3 regions of the Enterobacter cloacae complex sp. 385G4 genome follow, and region 1 is predicted to be linked to each of the others. Evidence: predicted binding sites of a transcription regulator. Region 1 holds the regulator's gene; each other region holds the start of a gene.
The links. Region 1 encodes Fur, which represses iron uptake genes when iron is present. Its sites were predicted from a motif close to ATAATAATGAGAACNACTATCAA; they were not measured.

Region 1 (5,088 bases):
GACCAGATGTACCAAACTTCACTGCGTGTTCTGCGTTGCCCACGACCGGTTTCAGCACGTAATACTGCGCGGTCAGCTGAGCGACGTTAATCAAATCGCTTTGTTGTGCAGGTTGGCCTGCACGGCTGTGATTTGCCATTACCGGGTCCTTATGATGCAAGGGTTAAATTGTACCGCAAACCTTTTCAATCAATTCCGCCGGGAACTGCATGGACTGCATGATGTGTTCAATCATGCTGCACTTGCGGCCCGTATTGGTATTGGTGATCACCCAGTACGGAGTGCCAGGGACATGTTTAGGTTTGGTTTGATTGCCATTTTGCAGCAGCGTCTGCTCGTCGCCCGCGAAATAGACGCGGGTACGGCCGTGCAGCGACTCGGTCGCTTCAGCAAACGCTTTGTTATCCAGGGAGTAAAGTGTAGACAGCACCAGCATAAAACGGTTAACCGCCTTTTTCTGCTCCGCATATTCGTCGGAGAGCAGCAGTTCGCGCATCGCGCGCACTTTATCTTTTACCGGCGTCACGGCAGGTTTTGCTTGTACAGCAACGCTCGGCTGAGACACGACATCTTTGGTAACTGGGGTGGCAGGCTGTGAAGCGGCGGAAATTTTAAGCATGCGCCGTAAAATGTCGGACGCGCTCTCCCCGATATGCCGCGTCTGGCTGGCAATATACTGATAGAGTTCGTCATCAACTTCGATTGTTTTCATCTTAATCCAGTGCGATATCTTATCTGAATACAAGTCATTGGGATTATAAGGTCAAATCCCAACAGCGGATAGCGTCAAACCAGGTTGGCGGCAAAAGTCAGATTAAACTGGAACCTTGCAGCCGGGCGGCAGAATGGTCAACATGATACCCTAACCTGACATACGTAAAAAAAGAACTTTGCCATGAAATTGAATACCCGAGCGCAAACTGCACAATCGCCGAACAATAATTCCCCCATCGTGCTGGTTCATGGACTTTTTGGCAGCCTGGATAACCTGGGCGTGCTGGCCCGCGATTTGGTTACCGATCACGATATTTTGCAGGTCGATATGCGCAACCACGGGCTTTCCGGCCGCTCAGACGAGATGACCTATGCGGCAATGGCGCAGGATCTGCTGGATACGCTGGACGCGCACAACCTGCAGAAGGTGACCCTCATCGGGCATTCAATGGGCGGTAAAGCGGTTATGGCGCTCACCGCGCTGGCGCCAGAGCGAATTTCCGGGCTTGTCGTGATTGACGTTGCGCCTGTGGATTACGACGTTCGCCGTCACGATGAGATTTTCGCGGCGATCAATGCCGTAACCGAAGCTGGCGTTTCCACTCGTCAGCAGGCGGCAGCGGTTATGCGTGAGCATCTTGATGAAGAAGGCGTGGTGCAGTTCCTTTTGAAGTCGTTTGTTGACGGGCAGTGGCGTTTTAACGTGCCGGTGCTGTGGGATCAGTACAACCACATCGTGGGCTGGGAAACCGTTCCCGCCTGGCCACACCCTGCCCTCTTTATTCGCGGCGGTAACTCTCCTTATATTACCGACGCGTACCGCGACACGCTGCTGGCACAATTCCCGCAGGCGCGCGCCCACGTCATTGCCGGTGCCGGACACTGGGTGCATGCGGAAAAACCAGATGCTGTACTGCGCGCCATTCGCCGCTATCTCGCTGATACTGCAAATTGATTAAAAAGAGAGCGACTGGAAGATGACGGGCTTCCAGTCGTTGGCGTGCCGTTTTTGGTGATGTATGATGGCGCGCTTATCGCCCGGGCTTTAGCAGGGCGGCGTGTTTCCCCCGAAGTCTCATAATCATGGCCAAAGAACAAACGGACCGTACGACACTAGATCTGTTCGCGAATGAGCGTCGACCGGGACGACCAAAAACGAATCCGCTTTCGCGCGATGAACAGCTGCGTATCAATAAACGCAATCAGCTTAAACGCGATAAAAATCGTGGGCTTAAGCGTGTCGAACTGAAGCTCAACGCCGACGCGGTCGATGCGCTTAACGAGCTGGCAGAGGCGCGTAATATCAGCCGCAGCGAGCTTATTGAAGAGATGCTCATCGCCCAACTTGAGACGCTGCGCAGCCAGGCATAAGTCTGAAAAACCCCTTTATCGCCCTTTTCATGTAGCACAGAGTGCAGTCCTGCGCGATAGCGGTTTCCGCAGGGTTGCCAGTTCTGCTATTATTGCCCTTATCCGTGGCCGAATTGCGCCACCATACCATTAAGTTTCAAGAGGTTATTTTACTCATGGCAATCATCGGCATTTTCTTCGGCAGTGATACCGGCAATACCGAAAATATCGCAAAAAACATTCAGAAACAGCTCGGTAAAGACGTTGCTGATGTGCATGACATCGCCAAGAGCAGCAAAGAAGATCTCGAGGGCTATGACATTCTGCTGCTGGGTATTCCAACCTGGTACTATGGTGAAGCCCAGTGCGACTGGGACGATTTCTTCCCGACGCTGGAAGAGGTGGACTTCAACGGCAAGCTGGTTGCCCTGTTCGGTTGTGGCGATCAGGAAGATTACGCCGAGTACTTCTGTGATGCGCTGGGGACGATTCGCGACATCATTGAGCCTAATGGCGCGGTTATTGTGGGCCACTGGCCGACTGCCGGTTACCACTTCGAAGCCTCTAAAGGCCTGGCCGATGACGATCATTTTGTCGGACTTGCCATTGACGAAGACCGTCAGCCAGAACTGACCGCAGAGCGTGTAGAGAAGTGGGTTAAGCAGATCCGCGAAGAACTGCATCTGGACGATATTCTCAACGCCTGATTTTTTACGGCGCAACGCGGGTTGCGCCCCTTTTCCAGGTAAAACCGATTAAATTAATTGCTACAAACTTTTAACTTTTTCGCCCATACCTGTACAATGTCTCCCTGGCAAAACGTGGTTTCCATTGAGCAAGTTTGTAGGTGATACCACGTTTTTATAAGCATACTTTGCCTGAGACTTGCAGTTTTCATTTAGGCATGGCAGTTCTATAATGAGACGCATTATCCCAGGTGCATTTTCTGTCACTTCCCAGAGAAGTGAATCGTTTAGCAACAGGACAGATTCCGCATGACTGACAACAATACCGCATTAAAGAAGGCTGGCCTGAAAGTAACGCTTCCTCGGTTAAAAATCCTGGAAGTGCTTCAGGGTCCAGACAATCACCATGTCAGTGCGGAAGACCTTTATAAACGTCTTATCGACATGGGTGAAGAGATTGGACTGGCCACCGTATATCGCGTGCTGAACCAGTTTGATGACGCGGGCATTGTTACCCGTCATAATTTCGAAGGCGGTAAATCTGTATTCGAACTGACCCAGCAGCATCACCACGATCACCTGATCTGCCTCGATTGCGGCAAGGTCATTGAATTTAGCGATGATTCCATCGAAGCGCGTCAGCGTGAAATCGCAGCTCGTCATGGCATTCGCCTGACCAACCACAGCCTGTACCTTTACGGTCACTGCGCTGAAGGGGATTGCCGCGAGAATGAACACGCTCACGACACAAAATAAGTTAGCGTTCATACTCTGAGCCAGCCGTAAGGTTGGCTTTTTTTTGCCAGAAAAAAGCCCGGTAAGCAAAGTGCCACCGGGCGGAGATCAACTCATTTGTTGTTATTGCGTATCTCGTTCCAGATTTTATCGCAACGCTTCGCCACTTCCTGATCGTTACCGGTTTTACGTGCCTGGATGCAGGCCTGATAATCCATCACGCGAACATTCTCCTGCGTCGCGAACGCCTCATGCGCTTTCTCTTTCTTTAACACATTTAGCACGCTCTGGCAGGCTTCAATCTTCTCAGGCGATCCTTCCGCGGTATTAATACAGGCGCTATACGCCTCCTTCAGACGGGCGTCCTCTTTCGGCGCCTGAGTCTGAACACACGCCACCAGCCCTGATGCCATCAGCGCGACGATTACGATTTTTTTCATCATGTGCAGTCTCCAGACCGGCGGGACTCAGCCCGCCGGTGTGCTCATCAGAAGATGGTGAATGGGGCGATAACCATGAATTTGACGTCACGTTCATCCTGGAAGATGTTGCCGTAACCGCCCGCATAGCTTGGGATATCGGAGTGGTTGTCATACTGCGTAAAGTGCAGCTTGAACATCGTGCCTTTCGCGCGGCCATCCTGCAGGGTGTAGATAGCATCCAGGCTGTAGGAGGACTCTTTCAGGCGATAGTTTGGATCGTAGTACGCATCCGGCGTCGCCATGTCTGCTGGTTTTGCATCCCAGGCGTAAGCGTAAGAAGCGCCCACCGCCCAGCCCGGCAGGTTCCAGTTTTTCAGGTCATACATGGCGCCGAAGAAGACCGCTTTCTCGCCGTCGGCGTTGAAGTCTGAGCGGTTATCCCACCAGATATCCAGACGACCGTTGGATGAGGCATAGGTCGGCGTCATACGCTGCAGGAAGTAGCCCTGCTGCCCTTCCGCCTTCACCCACGTGCCTTCCAGACGCAAATCAACCTGACCGACCTTGTAGCCGAAGGTTAACGCCTGCAGCCACGCGGTGCCGTTATAAATGTCATTTACGCTTCCATCGCTGACCTTATCGCGCGTACCGTAGAACTGGTAGCTGGTGCTCAGCGGACTACCGGCGATATCAAATTTGTAGCTGGCTTTAGCAAAATACTGATCGATATAGCCTTCCGCCTGACCAAATGCGGCTTCCAGAACCAGATCGTTTTTGAAATCGTACTTCGCACCCAGCGAGTGGAGGTAATCGACTTTGGTTTTCTTATCGTTCTGGTAGAACTTGTCCATCTCAATGTGCCACGGCGCTTTGTACTCGTTGGTCCACATATAGGAGAAGCTCAACGCACCTGCATCACCATAGTCAAAGTTAGCCCCGGCTTCTGCCCCCTGATAGGTACCAGGCATAAAGCTCCAGTGCGGCGCTAACAGCGTCTGGCCGGTTGGCTGAATATAGCCCCCACGCGCCCATACCGGGCCGTATTTGAATTTCGCTGCGGCCTTATAAAGGCTGATACCGCTTTTATCCCCTGACCAGTCTTCGTCATAGGCTTTATTGCTGGAGGAGAAGGCAATTTCGTTCGGGTGGCCGCTGTCGCCATTTTCAGCCATTTCAATCGC
Region 2 (5,088 bases), on a different contig from region 1:
CGAGCTGGTGCTGGTGTGGCGCGGCAACGGCCTGCACGTCCTCAACGACCGGCCCTACCGCATCACGCGCGGGGATCTGTTTTACATTCGCGCCGAAGACAAACACGCCTACGCCTCGGTTAACGATCTGGTGTTGCAGAACGTCATCTACTGCCCTGACAGGCTTAAACTGAATGTCGACTGGGCGAGCAACATTCCGGGCATTCTGAATGCCGGAGGCGAACCGCACTGGCGCTTAAGCAGCAGCGGCATGGCTCAGGTGCGCCAGACGATTTCCCAGCTGGAGCAGGAGAGCCAGAAGAGCGACCCGGTGGCAAACCAGATGTCGGAGCTGCTTTTCGCCCAGCTGGTGATGACCCTGAAGCGTCATCGTTACGCCACGGATAATCCCTCCGCCACCACGCAGGAAGCGCTGCTGGATAAGCTGATCGCCCGGCTTGCGGGCAGTCTGAACAAGAGTTTCGTGCTGGAAAAATTCTGCGAGCAGGAGCAGTGCAGCGAGCGCGCGCTGCGCCAGCAGTTCCGCACCCAGACGGGGATGACGATAAACCATTACCTGCGCCAGCTGCGCATCTGCCACGCCCAGTATCTGTTACAGCATACGGAGCTGATGGTCAGTGAAGTGGCGATGCGCAGCGGCTTTGAGGACAGTAACTACTTTTCGGTGGTGTTTAACCGTGAGGTGGGGATGACGCCGGTTCAGTGGCGTCATCGCAGTCGAAAAGCAGCGTAATCAGTTCGCCATGCCGAGGCCGACGATATTGGCCGCAATGATAATCACCACGCAGCCCAGGCTCAGTACGCCAACCGGACGACGTCCGGCGTTGTTCCACTCCTTCAGCACCAGCCCAACCAGCCCGCCGCACAGCACGTAGAAGCTCATGTGCAGCATCCAGCTTATGTAGTCGTACTGCGGCGGAATGCTGGCGTGGCCCCAGGCGTAGAAGAAGAATTGCAGATACCACATCAGGCCGCCGAGCGCGGAGAGCAGAACGTTGGTAAGGATCAGCGGTTTTGCCAGCGAGAAGTCGGCTTTTACCGACAGGTTCTTCACTTTTGCCAGACGGATAAAGCAGAAACCGAGGTTTACCAGCGCGCCGCCGCCCATGATCACCACGTAGCTTGGCAGGGCAACATACAGCGGGTCAACGCCCAGCGCCGCAGCGGCGTCGTGCATCGGTTTGGCGGCGTTCATGGCGAACGACATGCCCGCCGAGAAGACCCCGCACATCACCGCCAGCAGGAGACCTTTCTTCAGGTTGAATTCTTCGGCCCTGATGCCCATCTTGCGTTCTTTTAGCTGGCCTGCGCGGGTGACGATCCCCACGCCGATCACCGCCACCAGCACGCCCAGCAGCGTCATCCGGCCGCCCTGGGTGTTGATCAGCACGTCGAAATGGCCGTTAAGAATGGGCGTCATCAGGGTGCCCACTATCAGCGTAATGCCAATCGCGATTCCGATACCCATCGACATCCCGAGGTAGCGCATGGTCAGGCCGTAGTTGATGTTGCCGATGCCCCACATTGCGCCGAACAGGAATACCGGTAGCAGGGTGGAGGCGTTGAAGGAGGAGAAGTAGCCCCAGAAATCGGGCAGCAGCATGGCGCTGATTGTCCACGGCAAAATCAGCCAGGACACGGTACCGCCAACGGACCACATGGTTTCCCACGACCAGCCTTTCACCTTTTTGAACGGGGCATAGAAACAGGCTGCACTGGCTGCGCCTATTAAATGCCAGAAGATACCCATCGTAATCGCATGATTCATTTTTACGTCCTCATCGTTTTTATAGCCGGAGGCTTCCCCCCGACTTGATGAGTGTAAAAATTAGGCTGTTCAGGAACCTTCAGAAGGTTGCCGCACTTTTGTTTTGAATGGCAATCAGCACGTTAAGCGCGTGAGCAGACTCACAATTCTTTTATTTCTCAAAAACCGAATAACCATATAAAAACTACGGCATTGATAATCATTTTCAATATCATTTAATTAACTATAATGAACCAACTGCTTACGCGGCATTAACAGCTGTGCCGCCCGACAATAATGGAGAGGATTATGAGTTATACACTGCCATCCCTGCCGTATGCCTACGACGCACTGGAACCGCATTTCGACAAGCAGACGATGGAAATCCATCACACTAAACACCACCAGACCTACGTGAACAACGCGAATGCTGCGCTGGAAAGCCTGCCAGAGTTCGCTAATCTGCCTGTTGAAGAGCTGATCACCAAGCTGGACCAGCTGCCAGCAGACAAGAAAACCGTACTGCGTAACAACGCGGGCGGTCACGCTAACCACAGCCTGTTCTGGAAAGGCCTGAAAACCGGTACCACCCTGCAGGGCGACCTGAAAGCGGCTATCGAGCGCGACTTCGGTTCCGTAGACAACTTCAAAGCGGAATTCGAAAAAGCCGCTGCAACCCGCTTCGGCTCTGGCTGGGCGTGGCTGGTTCTGAAAGGCGACAAGCTGGCAGTGGTTTCTACTGCTAACCAGGACTCCCCGCTGATGGGTGAAGCGATCTCTGGCGCATCCGGTTTCCCAATCCTGGGTCTGGACGTGTGGGAACACGCTTACTACCTGAAGTTCCAGAACCGTCGCCCTGACTACATCAAAGCGTTCTGGGATGTCGTGAACTGGGACGAAGCAGCAGCGCGTTTCGCCGCTAAAAAATAAGGTTGCATTGACGCCTGTGAGAAGCGAGTCTGATGACTCGCTTTTTTTGTATCTGCGTAATGGAGGCAGCGATGCATTACCCGGTGAACGTGTTTACAGGCAAGGTAAGGGAGTACGACGGCAGCCGCCCGAGCGCCATCGCCAAAGTGCAGGTCGACGGTGAGCTGTCGCTGACCGAGCTCGGGCTTGTGGGCGACCAGCAGGCTGAAAAGAAAATCCACGGCGGGCCCGATCGCGCGCTGTGCCACTATCCGCGCGAGCACTATCAGCACTGGAAAACCGAATTTCCTGAGCAGGCGGACCTCTTCGTCGCGCCCGCGTTTGGCGAAAATCTCTCAACGGAAGGGCTGACGGAAAAGAACGTCTTTATTGGCGATATTTACCGCTGGGGCGATGCCCTGATTCAGATCACCCAGCCGCGCTCGCCGTGCTTTAAGCTCAACTACCATTTCGGTATTCAGGATATGTCGGCCCAGCTGCAAAACGCGGGTAAAACCGGCTGGCTGTACCGCGTTGTGCAGGCGGGACAGGTTTCGGCGGATGCGCCGCTTGAGCTCGCGTCGCGCCTGAGTGAGGTGTCGGTGTACGACGCCTGCGCGATTGCCTGGCATATGCCTTTCGACGATGAACAGTATCATCGCCTGCTGTCGGCGGCGGGGTTGTCTACCAGTTGGACGAGAACGATGCAAAAGCGGCGTATAAGCGGGAAGATCGAGAGTAGTTCGCGGAGATTGTGGGGGAAATAGGTTCCGTAGGAAGTAGGCCGGGTAAGGCGAAGTCGCCACCCGGCACATACCGTTACGAACGCTTATACAGCGGTAGCCACAGCGTTAACCGCAGCCCGCCCAGCGGGCTGTCGTCGGCTTTCACCCAGCCGCGGTGCTGCTGCATGGCGGTTTCTACAATCGCCAGCCCCAGCCCCGTGCCGCCAGACTCACGGTCGCGCGCTTCGTCGGTGCGGTAGAACGGACGGAAAATCTGCTCGCGATCTTCCGGGCTGACGCCTGGACCATCGTCATCGACAATGACGGTGATCCCGTCTTTATCCACCGAGAACGCCACCTCAATCTTCGTATGCGAGTAGCGCAGGGCGTTACGCACGATATTCTCCAGCGCGCTTTCCAGCGCGTTGGGGTTACCGTACAGCGGCCACGGGCCCGGCGGGAAGTTGACGGTGAACGATTTACCCATCTGCTCCGCTTCGAACGCCGCGTTGTCCAGCACCTCGTGCCACAGGTGATTGGCTTTCACCGTTTCGCTCACCAGCGCGTTTTTCTGCTGGTTGCGCGACATCACCAGCAGATCGTTAATCATGCTGTCCAGACGATGCGCTTCCGTTTCAATACGTTCCAGCTCTTTGCTCTCCCCGCTGCGGCGACGCAGCAGGGCGGTGCCCAGCTGTAAGCGCGTGAGCGGGGTGCGCAGTTCGTGTGAGATGTCCGACAGCAGGCGTTGCTGGGCCGTCATCATCCGATCAAGCGCGCTGACCATCTGGTTAAAACTGGTGCCGGCGGCCAGGAACTCCTGCGGCCCGGATTCCAGCTCCGGATGCTGCCTGAGGTTGCCTTGTGCCACTTCGTCCGCCGCGTTTTTCAGCTTACGCGCCGGTTTCGCCAGGCTCCACGCCAGCCATAACAGCAGCGGGGAACTGACCAGCATCGTGACGATCAGCAGCAGAAGCGGACGGTCAAACAGCAGGTTGATGAAGTCGGACTGGGAACTGCTCGCAGGGCGAATCAGGTAGAGCTGGTAGTTATCTTCCCCATCCCGTACCGAGAAAGGGCCGACCATCTCTACCCGACCATATTTCTTTTTCTGTGGGTGATCGGCGTTATCCGCCTGGCCAATAAAGTTGCGGATGATTTGCATTTCATTGCGATCGGCACCAATCACGCGGCCTTCGCTGGTAACCAGCAAAAGACGTTGTCCTGGCGGCGCCCACTTGTCGATAGCGCGAAATAGCCTGCGCCACCACATTAAATCGTTCGGCGGATCGTTTGCCAGCTCCGCTTCCACGTGCTGCTCGATCATCACGCCCTGACGTTGCTCGCTGTCGAGCAGCTCCGTCATCTGGCGTGAGTCGAGCTTTGGCAACATCAAAACGAGCATTAAAACCAGTGCCAGCGTCAGCCAGAAGATGGCGAAGATGCGGGCGGTTAAGCTGCCTATCATGAAGCAGAAACCATCAGATAACCACGACCACGCAGGGTTTTAAACCATGGGTGACCGTCTTTACGCTCCGGCAGCTTGCGGCGCAGGTTAGAGATGTGCATGTCGATGGCGCGGTCAAACGGCGTGAGGCGTTTGCCCAGCACTTCCTGGCTTAAATGTTCACGCGATACCACCTGGCCAAGATGTTGCGCCAGTAGATACAGCAGTGTGAACTCGGTGCCGGTAAGCTCGAGCGTCTG
Region 3 (5,088 bases), on a different contig from region 1:
TGGAAGCCCTGCTCGGTCAGATAACGCTCAAGCAGCGCGCGCAGGCGCATGTCGTCATCCACGACCAGAATTTTGTAGTTTTCTTGCATTGTGTGTACTCCCAAAGGTTCGGATAGTCTTTGTAACAGCGTATTCTAAAAAAGTGCACGTATTCGACCAGTTAATTCTGGTATAAATTCTAGTCGAAATTGTTACAAAGCATATTTAACAGCAGCTTATCTGTTCATTTCATCACATAAATCATTATTAATCCTGTCTGTTACACTGTGTGGTACGTATTGTGCGCAAAACAGAGAACCGGCAGCAAAGGCAGCACCATGAAAACGCCCCTGATCACCCGCGAAGGGTACGAAAAGCTCAAAAAAGAGATGGATTACCTGTGGCGCGAAGAGCGTCCTGAAGTAACCAAAAAGGTGACCTGGGCGGCCAGCCTGGGCGATCGCAGCGAAAATGCTGATTATCAGTACAACAAGAAGCGGCTGCGCGAAATTGACCGCCGGGTACGCTATCTGACGAAGTGTCTCGAAAATCTTAAAATTGTCGATTACTCCCCGCAGCAGGAGGGCAAAGTGTTCTTCGGCGCGTGGGTGGAGATTGAAAACGACGATGGTGACACCCTGCGTTTTCGCATCGTCGGTTACGATGAAATTTTTGGTCGTAAAGATTACATTTCTATCGACTCCCCTATGGCCCGCGCGCTGCTGAAAAAGGAAGTGGGCGATTTAGCCGTCGTGCAGACCCCAGCCGGTGAAGCCAGCTGGTACGTCAATGAGATCGTCTACGTAAAATAGTCCGAGAGCGCCCTCCCCGGCTGGCATTTTGCCGTGTCAGCCCGTATAACTATCCCCTGATTTTTGACCCACAAGATGATAAAGCCATGATGAAAGATTCGCTCTGCCGCATTATTGCGGGTGAACTTCAGGCCAGAGCCGAACAGGTAGAAGCTGCCGTTCGCCTGCTTGATGAAGGGAACACCGTGCCGTTTATTGCACGTTATCGTAAGGAAGTCACAGGCGGTCTGGATGACACGCAGCTGCGTAACCTGGAGACCCGCCTGGGCTATCTGCGCGAGCTGGAAGAACGTCGTCAGGCGATCCTCAAATCCATCGGCGAACAGGGCAAGCTGACCAGCGAGCTGGAAAGCGCCATTAACGGCACCCTGAGCAAAACTGAACTCGAAGATCTCTATCTGCCGTACAAACCGAAGCGCCGTACCCGCGGGCAGATTGCGATTGAGGCGGGCCTTGAGCCGCTGGCAGAGCTGCTGTGGAATGAGCCATCTCACGACCCGGAAACCGAAGCGGCGAAATTCGTCGACGCCGACAAAGGTGTCGCTGACACCAAGGCCGCTCTGGACGGCGCGCGCTACATCCTGATGGAGCGCTTCGCGGAAGACGCCGCCCTGCTGGCCAAAGTGCGTGATTACCTGTGGAAGAACGCCCACATCGTCTCTACCGTCGTCGCGGGCAAAGAGGAAGAAGGCGCGAAGTTCCGCGACTACTTCGATCACCACGAACCAATTTCGACCACCCCGTCTCACCGCGCGCTGGCGATGTTCCGCGGCCGCAACGAAGGCGTGCTCCAGCTCTCCCTGAACGCCGACCCGCAGTTTGACGAGCCGCCGAAAGAGAGCCACTGCGAGCAGATTATCATCGACCATCTCGGCCTGCGCCTGAACAACGCCCCGGCGGACAGCTGGCGCAAAGGCGTGGTGAGCTGGACCTGGCGCATCAAGGTGCTGATGCACCTGGAAACCGAGCTGATGGGCACCGTGCGCGAACGCGCGGAAGACGAAGCGATCAACGTCTTCGCCCGTAACCTGCATGACCTGCTGATGGCCGCTCCTGCGGGCCTGCGCGCCACCATGGGGCTCGATCCGGGCCTGCGTACCGGCGTGAAGGTGGCGGTCGTTGACGGCACCGGCAAGCTGGTCGCCACCGATACCATTTACCCGCACACCGGCCAGGCAGCGAAAGCCGCCGTCGTGGTGGCGGCGCTGTGCGAGAAGTACAACGTGGAGCTGGTTGCCATCGGTAACGGCACCGCATCACGCGAAACCGAGCGTTTCTACCTCGACGTGCAAAAGCAGTTCCCGAAAGTGACGGCACAGAAAGTGATCGTCAGCGAAGCGGGCGCATCGGTCTATTCCGCCTCTGAGCTGGCGGCGCAGGAATTCCCTGACCTGGACGTTTCCCTGCGCGGCGCGGTCTCCATCGCCCGTCGTCTGCAGGATCCGCTGGCGGAGCTGGTGAAGATCGATCCGAAATCCATTGGCGTGGGCCAGTATCAGCACGACGTGAGCCAGACGCAGCTGGCGCGCAAGCTGGACGCGGTCGTGGAAGACTGCGTAAACGCCGTCGGCGTGGACCTGAACACCGCTTCCGTTCCTCTGCTGACCCGCGTGGCGGGCTTAACCCGCATGATGGCACAGAACATCGTGGCCTGGCGCGATGAGAACGGCCAGTTCCAGAACCGTCAGCAGCTGCTTAAAGTGAGCCGCCTGGGGCCGAAAGCGTTTGAGCAGTGTGCGGGCTTCCTGCGCATCAACCACGGCGATAACCCGCTGGATGCCTCTACCGTTCACCCGGAAGCGTACCCTGTTGTTGAGCGCATCCTGGCCGCCACCCAGCAGGCGCTGAAGGATCTCATGGGCGACAGCAGCGCTCTGCGTAACCTGAAAGCCGTTGATTTCACCGACGAAAAATTTGGTGTACCAACCGTTACCGACATTATCAAAGAGCTGGAAAAACCGGGCCGCGATCCGCGTCCTGAATTCAAAACGGCGACCTTTGCTGACGGCATCGAGACCATGAACGATCTCCTGCCGGGCATGGTGCTGGAAGGCGCGGTGACCAACGTCACCAACTTCGGCGCGTTTGTGGATATCGGCGTGCACCAGGACGGTCTGGTGCATATCTCTTCCCTTGCCGACAAGTTCGTTGAAGACCCGCACACCGTTGTCAAAGCGGGCGACATCGTGAAGGTGAAAGTGCTGGAGGTGGATCTGCAGCGCAAGCGTATCGCCCTGACCATGCGTCTGGATGAGCAGCCGGGCGACACCAGCGCGCGCCGTGGCGGCAACGGCGGAGGCCGCGAGCAGCAGCGTCCGGCCACGAAAGCCACAAAACCGCGCGGGCGTGACGCGCAGCCTGCGGGCAACAGCGCGATGATGGACGCGCTGGCGGCGGCGATGGGTAAGAAACGCTAAGGTAACCCCCCCTCACCCTACCCCTCTCCCCAAAGGGGAGAGAGCCGGGATGAGGGGAATAAAATCATCTCGAAATATATGAAACCGATTGCACACCCATATTTAAACCGCTATTTATCACTCCATTAACAAATATGCTTTTTATTTCTTCCCGGGTAATTCTGCAAATATTGAGCAAGGTCAATCAGACCGCAAATTAATACGATTAACAACATCCCGTCACATTTTTATTATTGCTGATAAAAACTATTCTCATTATCATCGCAGTGTAGATTATTTAACCTCTCGTGGAATCAGGCATTATGCAATTCACTCCAGACAGTGCATGGAAAATTACCGGTTTTACCCGCGAAATTAGCCCGGCCTATCGGCAGAAGCTGCTGTCACTTGGCATGCTGCCCGGCTCATCATTCCAGGTCGTGCGTGTGGCGCCGTTGGGCGATCCTGTTCATATCGAAACCCGGCGCGTAAATCTGGTTTTGCGCAAAAAAGACCTCGCATTAATTGAAGTTGAATCTTTATCCCGTTAACAAGCCAGCGGTTTCGGTGGGTCTAATACAATGAAAAAATTAACTATTGGCTTAATTGGCAATCCTAATTCCGGCAAGACAACCTTATTTAATCAGTTAACCGGCGCGCGCCAGCGCGTGGGAAATTGGGCAGGCGTAACAGTTGAACGTAAAGAAGGCCAGTTCACGACAACGGACAATCAGGTCACCCTGGTTGACCTTCCCGGCACCTACTCCTTAACCACGATTTCATCCCAGACTTCGCTCGATGAGCAAATTGCCTGCCACTACATTCTTGGCGGCGACGCGGATCTGCTGATCAACGTGGTCGACGCTTCGAACCTCGAGCGAAACCTTTACCTGACGCTACAGCTGCTGGAGCTGGGGATCCCCTGCATCGTGGCGCTCAACATGCTCGACATTGCGGAAAAACAAAAGCTGCGCATCGACGTCGATGCGCTCTCCGCGCGCCTGGGCTGTCCGGTGGTTCCGCTGGTCTCGACCCGCGCTCGCGGTATCGACGCCCTTAAGCTGGCGATTGACCGCCACGCGGGAAACCGCGACGTTGAGCTGGTGCATTACGCCCAGCCGCTGCTGCGCGAAGCCGAACGGCTGGCGCAGGAGATGGACAGCAGCATGCCTGCAAAACAGCGGCTGTGGCTCGGCCTGCAGATGCTGGAAGGGGATATCTACAGCCGCGCCTATGCCGGACATGCGGCGGATAAGCTGGACGTGGCCCTCGCCCGTCTCAGCGACGAGCTGGACGATCCGGCGCTGCACATCGCCGATGCGCGTTATCAGGCCATTGCGTCAATTTGCGACGTGGTCAGCAACGCCCTTACCGCAGAGCCCAGCCGCTTCACGGCGGCGGTGGATAAGATTGTGCTCAACCGCTTCCTCGGTTTGCCCATCTTCCTGCTGGTGATGTACGTGATGTTCCTGCTCGCGATTAACATCGGTGGCGCGTTGCAGCCGATTTTTGACGCCGGTTCTGTCGCGGTCTTCGTACACGGTATTCAGTGGGTAGGTTACACCCTGCACTTCCCGGAATGGCTGACCATCTTCCTTGCCCAGGGGATTGGCGGCGGTATCAACACCGTTCTGCCGCTGGTACCGCAGATCGGCATGATGTATCTGTTCCTCTCGTTCCTCGAAGATTCCGGTTACATGGCGCGTGCCGCCTTCGTGATGGACCGCCTGATGCAGGCGCTGGGCCTGCCGGGCAAATCGTTCGTCCCGCTGATCGTCGGCTTCGGCTGTAACGTGCCGTCGGTAATGGGCGCGCGCACCCTGGATGCACCGCGTGAACGACTAATGACCATTATGATGGCGCCGTTTATGTCCTGCGGCGCGCGTCTGGCAATCTTTGCC

Region 2: sodA (superoxide dismutase [Mn]) is a predicted target of Fur. The motif match lies at 1,961-1,983, and genes of this name have one in related genera.
Region 3: feoA (ferrous iron transporter A) is a predicted target of Fur. The motif match lies at 3,448-3,470, and genes of this name have one in related genera.

What each region holds. Positions count from the first base shown of each region.
Region 1 is NZ_JBXWDD010000002.1:156,320-161,407, reverse strand. It holds gene pgm (phosphoglucomutase (alpha-D-glucose-1,6-bisphosphate-dependent)) at 1-139, opposite strand, end outside; gene seqA (replication initiation negative regulator SeqA) at 164-712, opposite strand; gene ybfF (esterase) at 896-1,669, shown strand; gene ybfE (LexA regulated protein) at 1,798-2,085, shown strand; gene fldA (flavodoxin FldA) at 2,241-2,771, shown strand; gene fur (ferric iron uptake transcriptional regulator) at 3,060-3,506, shown strand; gene chiQ (ChiQ/YbfN family lipoprotein) at 3,599-3,925, opposite strand; gene chiP (chitoporin ChiP) at 3,973-5,088, opposite strand, start outside.
Region 2 is NZ_JBXWDD010000011.1:52,839-57,926, forward strand. It holds gene rhaR (HTH-type transcriptional activator RhaR) at 1-733, shown strand, start outside; gene rhaT (L-rhamnose/proton symporter RhaT) at 734-1,768, opposite strand; gene sodA (superoxide dismutase [Mn]) at 2,057-2,677, shown strand; gene yiiM (6-hydroxyaminopurine reductase) at 2,749-3,423, shown strand; gene cpxA (envelope stress sensor histidine kinase CpxA) at 3,476-4,849, opposite strand; gene cpxR (envelope stress response regulator transcription factor CpxR) at 4,846-5,088, opposite strand, start outside.
Region 3 is NZ_JBXWDD010000014.1:60,281-65,368, reverse strand. It holds gene ompR (osmolarity response regulator transcription factor OmpR) at 1-89, opposite strand, end outside; gene greB (transcription elongation factor GreB) at 318-791, shown strand; gene AC2FAJ_RS21980 (Tex family protein) at 878-3,208, shown strand; gene feoA (ferrous iron transporter A) at 3,511-3,738, shown strand; gene feoB (Fe(2+) transporter permease subunit FeoB) at 3,769-5,088, shown strand, end outside.